Regions from separate parts of the Bradyrhizobium sp. Leo114 genome, predicted to be linked through region 1. Evidence: predicted binding sites of a transcription regulator. Region 1 holds the regulator's gene; the other holds the start of a gene.
What was found. The regulator PhoB, encoded in region 1, activates phosphate uptake and scavenging genes when phosphate is short. The targets are predictions, from matches to a motif close to TGTCATNNANCTGTCAT.
Positions count from the first base shown of each region.

Region 2: the regulator PhoB is predicted to act here: its motif matches at 2,407-2,423, upstream of ACZIRK_RS09600 (STN domain-containing protein).

Region 1 covers NZ_JBUYEN020000003.1:51,449-56,567, reverse strand. The annotation lists gene pstB (phosphate ABC transporter ATP-binding protein PstB) at 1-261, shown strand, start outside; gene phoU (phosphate signaling complex protein PhoU) at 273-989, shown strand; gene phoB (phosphate regulon transcriptional regulator PhoB) at 1,106-1,813, shown strand; gene ACZIRK_RS04530 (GcrA family cell cycle regulator) at 1,935-2,450, opposite strand; gene ACZIRK_RS04525 (aspartate aminotransferase family protein) at 2,949-4,157, shown strand; gene argF (ornithine carbamoyltransferase) at 4,157-5,083, shown strand.
Region 2 covers NZ_JBUYEN020000006.1:141,154-146,272, reverse strand. The annotation lists gene ACZIRK_RS09610 (FecR family protein) at 1-899, opposite strand, end outside; gene ACZIRK_RS09605 (RNA polymerase sigma factor) at 1,000-1,515, opposite strand; gene ACZIRK_RS09600 (STN domain-containing protein) at 1,512-2,162, opposite strand; gene ACZIRK_RS09595 (Lrp/AsnC family transcriptional regulator) at 2,486-2,950, opposite strand; gene ACZIRK_RS09590 (SDR family NAD(P)-dependent oxidoreductase) at 3,201-3,962, opposite strand; gene ACZIRK_RS09585 (class I adenylate-forming enzyme family protein) at 3,959-5,119, opposite strand, start outside.

The DNA of each region.
Region 1 (5,119 bases):
CCCGAAGTTATCCTGTTCGACGAGCCCTGCTCGGCGCTCGATCCGATCTCGACCGCCAAGGTCGAGGAGCTGATCCAGGAATTGTCGGAGGACTACACGATCGCGATCGTCACGCATAACATGCAGCAGGCGGCGCGCGTCTCCGACAAGACCGCGTTCATGTATCTGGGCGAACTGATCGAGTTCGACGACACCAGCAAGATCTTCACCTCGCCGAGCGATCGACGCACCCAGGACTACATCACCGGCCGGTTTGGTTGAGGAGGGACATCATGGCTTCTGAACATACCGCCAAGGCATTCGACAGCGATCTTCAGGAACTGACCCGTCTGGTCGCAGAGATGGGCGGGCTGGTCGAACGGATGATCACCGAATCCGTCGATGCGCTGATCCGCCGCGACGTCGCGCTCGGCAAGCGTGTCGTCGCTTCCGACATCGAGATCGACAGCCTGCAGCGCGTGATCGAGGAGCGCGCCGTGCTGACGATCGCCCGCCGCCAGCCGATGGCTGTCGACCTGCGCGAGATCGTCGGCGCGATGCGGGTGGCGACCGACCTCGAGCGGATCGGCGACCTCGCCAAGAACATGGGCAAGCGCGTCGCCGCGCTGGAGAACGACTTCCAGCCGCTGAAGCTGATCCGCGGCCTGGAGCACATGACCGACCTCGTGCTGTCGCAGGTCAAGTCCGTGCTCGACGCCTATGCCGCGCACGATCTGCCGGCGGCGATGAACGTCTGGAAGAGCGACGAGGAGGTGGACGCGATCTGCACCTCGCTGTTCCGCGAGCTCCTCACCTACATGATGGAAGATCCGCGCAACATCTCGTTCTGCATCCACCTGATGTTCTGCGCCAAGAATATCGAGCGGATCGGCGACCACGCCACCAACATCGCGGAAACGGTCTTCTACATGATCGAGGGTCAGCAGATCACCGACAAGCGGCCGAAGGGGGATATGACGACGTTCGCCACGACCGTTCCGGGCAACTAGAGCAACATCCGGAAAGTCGACGCCGGCTTTCAGCCAAGATCCTGCTCAAACATCAAAGGAAGAGTGGGATGACGATTCAAGCAGAGAGTCATCCCGCTATAGGAGAAGCCAAGCCGATGAGCGCACGCATTCTGGTGGTCGAAGACGAAGAAGCGCTGACGACGCTGTTGCGCTACAATCTCGATGCAGAAGGCTATGATGTCGAAACGGTCGCCCGTGGAGACGATGCGGACACAAGGCTCAAGGAACGTATTCCCGACCTTGTCGTGCTCGACTGGATGCTGCCGGGACTCTCCGGCATCGAGCTGTGCCGCCGTCTGCGGGCGCGGCCGGAGACCAAGCAGCTCCCGATCATCATGCTGACCGCGCGCGGCGAGGAAAGCGAGCGCGTGAGGGGGCTGGCGACCGGTGCCGACGACTACATCGTCAAGCCGTTCTCGGTGCCTGAACTGCTCGCGCGGGTGAAGGGCCTGTTGCGCCGGGCAAGCCCGGAGCGGCTCGCCACCGTGCTCACCTATGGCGACATCGAACTCGACCGCGAGAAGCGCCGCGTCGCGCGCTCGGGCCGCCCGATCGATCTCGGCCCGACCGAATATCGCCTGCTGGAGTTCTTCCTGGAGCATCCCGGCCGCGTGTTCAGCCGCGAGCAGCTGCTCGACAGCGTTTGGGGCCGCGACATCTATATCGACGAGCGCACCGTCGACGTTCACATCGGCCGCCTGCGCAAATTGCTCAATCCCGGCCGCGAGCAGGACCCGATCCGTACCGTCCGCGGCGCGGGCTACGCGCTCGATGATCGCTTCGCGAAGGCCGAGCAGTCGTAAACCGGCGACCTCAATCCGTAGCCCGGGTGCAGCGAAGCGTAACCCCGGGGAAATTTGGACCCGCCGATACAGCGTTCCCGGGTTGCGCTGCGCTCCACCCAGGCTACGATCTGTCGTCGGCTTACTTGCCTTGTGACGGCTTGACCGTCGGACGGCGGCGGTCAGCCGCCGGCTGGTAGGCGATGCGGGAGTGGTGCGCGCAATAGGGCAGGCCGGGAAGCGCCTTGCCGCCGCAGAAGAAGAATTCCGGGCTCGAGGGATCGCCGACCGGCCAGTGGCAGGTGGCCTCGTTCAATTCGAGCAGCGACAGCCGCTGGCTCATCGGCACCACATTGTCGTAGGCGATAGGGTCCGCTTCCACCTCCACCTCGAAGGCGTGGGCGAGCGCGGTGTTGCCGCGGGAGACCGGACGCGCCACGCGCATCATCGGCTGTGCGGGACGCGCCTTGCGCTGCCGCGGCGCGGCTGCAGCAGGACTCTTGGCGCGGCCCGAGAGGCCGAGCCGGTGCACCTTGCCGATCACCGCATTGCGGGTCACGTTGCCCAGTTCCGCAGCGATCTGGCTGGCCGAGAGGCCACCTTCCCAGAGCTTTTTCAACTGCTCGACGCGTTCGTCGGACCAGGTCAATACCGTCATCGCATCTTTCCCTTCGCGTTGCGCCGGCCGATCCTGGGACAGCGCTGCGATGCCTAATCTCAAAAATCCCTGCGGGCAGAATCCCTTAAGGCTCGCCGGGCACGAAAACCGCACCCGAACGTGTACGCCGCACACAAAGGACTCTAAGGGATCAAAACTGCCGCACGAGATGTCGTACCCGACAGGCTAGACGCTACAATATGGCGTGACTCTGGCGCAAGAGTCCGCGCCTATGCGTCCACATGTTCCGACATTTAGGGATTGCAATCGGGCTTTTCCACCACACCGGAAAACTGCGGATTACCGGCACTTTGCAGCGCAGCCTGGCGGCTTCGTGGCGATTGACAGCACCCGCCGCGCGCATAGAATGCCTTCACGTGCCGCCCTGCAAAGGCGGCACGTTTTGTTTTCGCTGGATGAGCTCCAGCCGCGTGTCTGCATCGCTGCACGCCGCCGGGGCTTGTCTGAAAGGCTTGTCTGAACCCTTCAGTGATCGCCATGACCGACCGCGCCACGTCGCATCTGCTTCCCGTTTTTGCCAGGGCCGATCTCGGCTTCGAACGCGGCGAAGGCTGTTGGCTGATCTCGACCAAAGGCGAGCGTTATCTCGACTTCACCTCCGGCGTCGCGGTGAACGCGCTCGGCCATGCCCATCCGCATCTGGTGAAGGCGCTGCAGGAACAGGCGACGAAGCTCTGGCACATGTCGAACCTGTTCAAGAGCCCGGACGGCGAGAAGCTTGCCGCGCGGCTGTGCGAGCAGAGTTTTGCGGACTTGGTGTTCTTCTGCAATTCCGGCGCGGAAGCGATGGAGGGCGTGATCAAGGTCGTGCGTCACTATCACTTCTCGAAGGGGCATCCGGAGCGCTACCGCATCATCACCTTCGAAGGCGCCTTCCATGGCCGCACGCTCGCGACACTCGCCGCGACCGGCGCCGCTAAATATCTCGAGGGCTTCGGCGCGCCGATGGACGGCTTTGATCAGGTGCCGCATGGCGATATCGAAGCGGTGAAACGCGCGATCGGTCCAGAGACCGCAGGCATCCTGATCGAGCCGGTGCAGGGCGAAGGCGGCGTGCGCTCCGCGCCGCCGGCCTTCTTCAAGGCGCTGCGCCAGCTCTGCGACGAGCATGGCCTATTGCTCGCGTTCGACGAGGTGCAGACCGGCATGGGCCGCACCGGCGATCTCTTCGCCTACAAGCGCATCGGGGTCACCCCTGACGTGATGTCGCTGGCCAAGGCGCTCGGCGGCGGCTTTCCGATCGGCGCCTTCCTTGCGACCGCGGAAGCTGCGTCCGGCATGACGCCGGGTTCGCATGGCTCGACCTTCGGCGGCAATCCGCTCGCGGTCGCGGCCGCCGGCGCCGTGCTCGATGTGATGCTGAAGCCCGGCTTCTTCGATCACGTGCAGAAGATGTCGCTCCTGCTCAAGCAGAAGCTCGCCTCCGCGGTTGACCGCTATCCGTCCATTCTCGCCGACGTGCGCGGCGAGGGGCTTCTGATCGGCGTCAAGGCCGTGGTGCCCTCGGGCGACCTCGTCAACGCCCTGCGCGAGCAGAAGCTGCTCACAGTCGGCGCCGGCGATAATGTGGTGCGATTCCTCGCGCCGCTGATCGTCAGCGAGGCCGAGATCGAGCACGCCATCGGTTGTCTGGAGCGCGCCTGCACCGCGCTCTCAAGCGGACCGTCGAAGAAGGCAGCGGGATGATGAGCAAGGCGCCCCGTCACTTCCTCGACATCAACGAAATGTCGCTCAACGAGCTGCGCGCCATGCTGGCCGCCGGCGCCGCCATGAAGGCGAGACTGAAGGCGCATGAGCGGGCCACGAAGCCGCTCGAAGGCAAGACGCTGGCGATGATCTTCGAGCGTCCTTCGACCCGCACGCGAGTGTCGTTCGACGTCGGCATGCGCCAGCTTGGCGGTGAATCGATCATGCTCACCGGCGCCGAGATGCAGCTCGGCCGTGGCGAGACCATCGCCGACACTGCGCGCGTGCTGTCGCGCTATGTCGATGCGATCATGATCCGCATCCTCAACCACGATGCGCTCTTGGAGCTCGCCGCGCATGCCACCGTCCCCGTGATCAACGGGCTGACGCGCCGCTCGCATCCCTGCCAGGTGATGGCCGACCTGATGACGTTCGAGGAGCGTCGCGGTTCGATCGAGGGCAAGACCGTGGCGTGGACCGGTGACGACAACAACGTGCTGGCGTCATGGGCGCATGCCGCCGAGCGTTTCAAGTTCGCCCTCAATATCGCGACGCCGCCGCAGCTCGCGCCGAACAAGGCGATGCGCGACTGGATCAAGGCGACCCAGGCGCCGATCGTGCTCGGCAACGACCCAGAGGAGGCCGTGCGCGGCGCCGACTGCGTCGTCACCGACACCTGGGTGTCGATGGGCGACAAGGACGGCGAGCACCGGCACAATCTGCTCCGACCCTATCAGGTCAATGCCAAGCTGATGTCGCTGGCGAAGCCCGATGCTTTGTTCATGCATTGCCTGCCGGCGCATCGCGGCGAGGAAGTCACCGACGAGGTGATCGACGGTCCGCAATCGGTGGTGTTCGACGAGGCCGAGAACCGCCTGCATGCGCAAAAGGGCATTCTGGCCTGGTGTTTTGACGCGGTCGCGTAAGCGCGCCGCCAAGATAGCTGTCGTCCCGGCCAAGCG
Region 2 (5,119 bases), on a different contig from region 1:
CGACCGCTGAGCTGTTTCTGGCCCAAGGCCGCGTTCATCAAGATGATGCGGCCGGGTCGATATCGATTGATTTCTTCCACGGCTTCGACGAGCGGCGTGCCGCGGAATTCGACGATGCCGCGCTGCCACTCCGAGGCTAGCTGCGGATCAACTGCGGCAATCTCGCTCAGTCCCGCAAGGTCATAGCGCACGCGCTGGCCAGGTCGCAGGGCCACAACGTCGGCTCCACGTTCGATCCGCACCGCGCCGTCGAAACAGGTCACGCTGACCGGGGACCGCTCGCCGCTTGCGGTGTAGCGGACATCGAACCGGCCGGATTCGGCGATCGTCCTGCCGTGCGCCGCCAGGACCACGAGCGATCGCGCCGGGCGCATCGATGTTGCAAACGATGCCTCGCCGGAGATCAACTCGATGCGATCTTCGATTCCTTCCGCAGGACGGACGGCCAGGCTCGTCTGCGTGTTCAGGCCGATCGCCACGTCGCCGGCGAATGTGACATGGCGTTGCTCGCCGGTGCCCGTGCGGTAATCCGAATTCAGTTCGGACAGTGACGGCCAAAATCCGAACGGCGGGTTGAACACGCCGTAGATCGATACCGCGGCAAGAGCCGCGACGCCGCCGCTCAATACCGCGCGACGGCTCATCCTGCGGCGCCGTCCCAGCGCATCGAGCCTGGCTAGGAAGCTTTCATCCGGACCCGACAGAGCATGGCCGGCGACACCAGCCGTACGCCATAGGCGCTTCGCCTCCAAAAAGGCGGCTTCATGCAGAGGACTGCGCGCGCGCCAGAGTTCCAGCGCCGCCACGTCCTTCGGAGTCATCTCTCCGGATGTGAGCTTCTGCAGCCAGTCGACCGCTTCCCGCTCCACCGGATCCAGACCTGGATGTACGTTACTCATCTCGATGCTGCACCTTTCGCGGATTCTACCGTGAGAATGCCGGCGACGATTGCAGGAATTCTTGCCTCTAAGACGATTCTCGGCGACCGAAAGTGCACGCTCAACCCTTCGATTCCTTATAGCGCGCCAGACAATGTTCGAGTGCCAACCGGAGTTCTTTCGCAACGAGCTGCCGGGAGATGCCGAGCCGGTCGGCGATTTCCTGGCGGGGAACATTGCCGAGCCGGGCCGCCAGAAAGATCACCCGGCGCCGCTCGGGGAGTTCGTTGACGATCGCCTCGAACGCCTCCAGGTCAGACCGCGCCAACATGGTTTGCTCAGGCGTCGGCGCATGATCGGGCAGCTCAAGCAGGCTTTCGATCTCGATCGCCGATATGCGTTGACGCCGCTCCATCCGGCGGCGATCCTCTGCCACGTTCAGCGCGATCCGGAAGAGATAGCTGCGCGGGCTTTGTACGGCGCCAATCGATTCCGCGCGCGACAGGCGCAACCATGTATCCTGCATCGCATCGCCGGCGAGATCGGCCGAGCCGAGGCGTTGAGTCAAACGCGCCTTGAGGTCGTCATAGCGATCGACAAACAGCCGGCGGATGATCGTCAAGGCGGTCTCGGTCATGGCCGGGTCCCAGCCGATCGGAGGTTGGAATCGGCCTTGCCGCACCCCTGCGCCACGCCGGGTCCTTGCGGCACAATCAAGATCAAGACCGGCTGCAGAAAGCCCGCCGGCGGTGGCTCGTCGAAGCGCACGCTGCGCAAGGTTGCATCAATCCGGTCATCAGCGTCAGGCTTGCCGGTGGACCCGATACGTTGGGATCTCTGGACGGTGCCGTCTGGCGCGATCCAGAACACAGTGGCGAAGCGATAGCTGCCGGGACGCGCGCCGCCCGATCGGCAAAGAGCATCCGCAATGCTCGCCTGAATCTGTCCATAGTAACGCCGATGTTCTGGCGATCGTGTTTGCTGCGCCGCCTGCTGAGTGGCGAGTGGCTCCGGCAACAGCACGAAAGTCGTCTCGGCCACGAACTCGGCAGCCAAACCGGTGCCAGACAACAGCTTTCGGAGCGCCTCGTCCGGTGCAAACACGCCCTGGACATCGCCGGAGAGGCGGCCGGCCGCAAGGCTCGTGTCGTAGAGGGCGTCGCGTCCGGTCGCATCGACATAGCGATTGAGCGCGGCGGCGAGTGGTTGCGAGGGGATATTGAATTCGATCGGCGCATTCGCTGGCCTGGTCTGAGCCGCGGCCACGTCGATACCCGCAGCCATGCCCGCGACGGCCAATGCGCATGCCCAAGCTGCCAGCCGCCTATTGGCCGACGTAACGACAACACGGTTGGCGCGATCCGGTCTGAGTTCGGCTAGGGCCGATCGAAGCATCACCACTGTCCCCGCCCACGCAGATCAGGACAGCCGTTCCAGCTTCCCAGCGCTACGACCTGCCCGCCGACGGTCCAAATTGCGCGTCAGCGCACATCCCAAGCCAACGCGCGGCGGACGCTAGTGACGTAATATTACGGTTTGACGACAGCCATAGCCCCTAATCCGCCTCGACGATCCAGCCCAGACACGCGGGTGCCCGCCTCAGTCGCTCACGCGAGATTCGCGAGTGGCAATTCGGTGGTCGACTTGATCTGCTCCATCGTGAACATCGATGAGACGTCGTGCAGGTCAATCTTTGCGATCAATCGCTGGTAGAGATCGTCATAGGCGCGAATGTCAGACACGACGGCTCGGATCAAATAATCGACGTCGCCGCTCAAGCGATAGAAATCCACGACCTCTGGAAAGCTCGTGACGATTTTCCGGAATTTCTGCGCCCATTCCGCATTGTGCTGGTTGGTCTTGACCGCGATGAAGACGCTGACGCCAAGGTTCAGCTTTTCCGCGTCCAACAGCGCCACCCGGCGTTTGATGTAGCCGGAGCTCTCAAGCTTCTGGATCCGCCGCCAGCAGGGCGTCGAACTCAACCCGACCCGCTCGGCAATCTCCTGCATTGAGAGGCTGCTATTCACCTGCAGCGTCGCCAAGATCTTGCGGTCGAAGTCGTCGAGCATGCAAACCTCCAAATCCAGGAGGGGAAAGAATATTTTGGTTGTCATGAACCTTGTTTGAAGAACGTTATTGTCATACACACGCCACGGCTAGCATGAACTTTCATCAAGCGCTGTACAATCTCGCGGCAGCGTGTAACCTCCCTGCCACGAGCCAGGCCCCTCATGGAAAATCTGCTGATGAAAAGCCCGCCAGGCGAGGCATCGGACGGCTAAAGCGGCCAATCCTTGCCTGTTCCGGCGGCAGTGCGGCTTACAGCCGCTGGCCGCCGCTGGCGTCGATCTGTTGGCCAGTGACCCAGCCAGAATCGTCGGACGCCAGGAACGCGACGACTTTGGCGATATCGGCCGGCTGGCCGACGCGCCCAAGCGCAATCGAATTGGCAACTTCGCGGCTGGCGACAGGGTCGCGCGCATTCGCGTTCATGTCGGTCGCAGTGGCGCCCGGCATCACGGAGTTCACCGTGATTTGCCGCCCCCCGAGATGAACAGCGAGCAGGCGGCTCAACGCCTCCAGGCCCGCTTTTGTCGGCGCATAGCCCGCCATGGCGGGATAAGCGGCGCGCGATCCCATCGACGAAATGTTGATGATGCGGCCACCATCGCGCAAGTGGGGCAGCAGAGCCTTGATCAGAAAGAACGGCGATTTGAGGTTGGTCTCCAACAGAAGCTCAAAGTCTTCTTCCGTGATCTCCTCGATCGTCGCACGCTTGCCGGCACCAGCATTGTTGACGAGGACATCGAACGCCGTCTTGCCGTATCGCTCGGTTAGTTCCGCGGTGAACTTTGCGGCAAGAGCTACAGCACCGCCACGCGCCGACAGATCGGCCTGCAGTGCAAACGCAGCTCCACCGGCAGCGACAATCTCGTCGACGGTAGCGAGCGCGGCACCCTCGGCAGAGTGATAATGAACTGCAACGATCGCACCGTCCCCGGCGAGCCTGAGTGCGATCGCCTGCCCGATGCCGCGGCTGGCGCCGGTGACCAATGCAATCTTGCCTGCCAGCGCGCTCACACCGACCAGCCTTTCGCCGCCTCGAGCTGGCGGGCGCGATCAATCAGCGATTTGCGGTCGATCTTGTTGGTGCCGGCCCATGGCAATTCATTGACGAATTCGATGCGGCGCGGATGTTGATAGGCCGGTCCATTGGCGATCGTGAATTTCCGGATATCGTCCACGGTCGGCTTGGCGTCGGCGCGGGTGACGATGAAGGCGACCGGGACCTGACTGCGCTCCTCGTCCGGCAGCGGCACCACCACCGCCTGCTGCACCTGCGGATGACGCTCCAGCAACTTCTCGACCTCGCCGGGATAGACGTTCTCGCCCGAGCAGACGAACATGTCGTCGGCACGGCCGACGAAATAGTAGAAGCCGTTCTCGTCGCGACGCATCACGTCGCCGCTGTAATACCAGCCGTCGGTGATCGCCTTCGCCGTCTGCTGCGGCAGGTTGTGATAATGATCCATCAGCGCAGGATTGCGCATCAACAGCACACCCTCATTCTCGGTACCATTGATGAGCTTGACTGCCTCGAGATCGATGGGATAGCCGAGCGCGAGCGGCGGCGTTGGAATGCCCTTCGGATGCGGTCCAAACACTGCCGGCCCGGCTTCGGTGGTGCCGTAGCCGATGGAGAGCGTGACGTTCGGCAGGACCTGCTTGATCTTGTCCCACAGACCCATCGTCATCGGCGCCGAGCCAAGCATCAATCGCCTGATCGATGTGATGTCGTTCTGAGCCAGCAACTCGCGCTCCTTGATCACCCGCGCCCACATGGTGGGGACGGCTGTCGCCGCCGTTGCCTTGTATTTGGCGATCGCCTCGATATAGCTCCTGGTCTCGAACGATGGCAGCAGCACCACGGATGCGTTGGTCGCAAAGATTGTCTTGGTCGCAAACAACCCATTCATGTGAAACAGCGGCTGCGCGATGATGTAGCGCTCGCTTTCGTTGAGCGCGCCGCTGGTTCGGGTGGAGAGCGCCCAGAGCTGACCGAGATGCGACAACGGTACGCCTTTCGGCCGGCCGGTCGAACCGGAGGTGTAGAGCATCTGGCCCACTTCGTCCGGTCCGGCCACGACACTGTCGAAGGACTCGAAGGGCTTTATGCTTGCGGCAAAACCGTTCGGGCCGGCGTCGTCGAAGTCAATCACCGGAATGCCCTCGCGCAC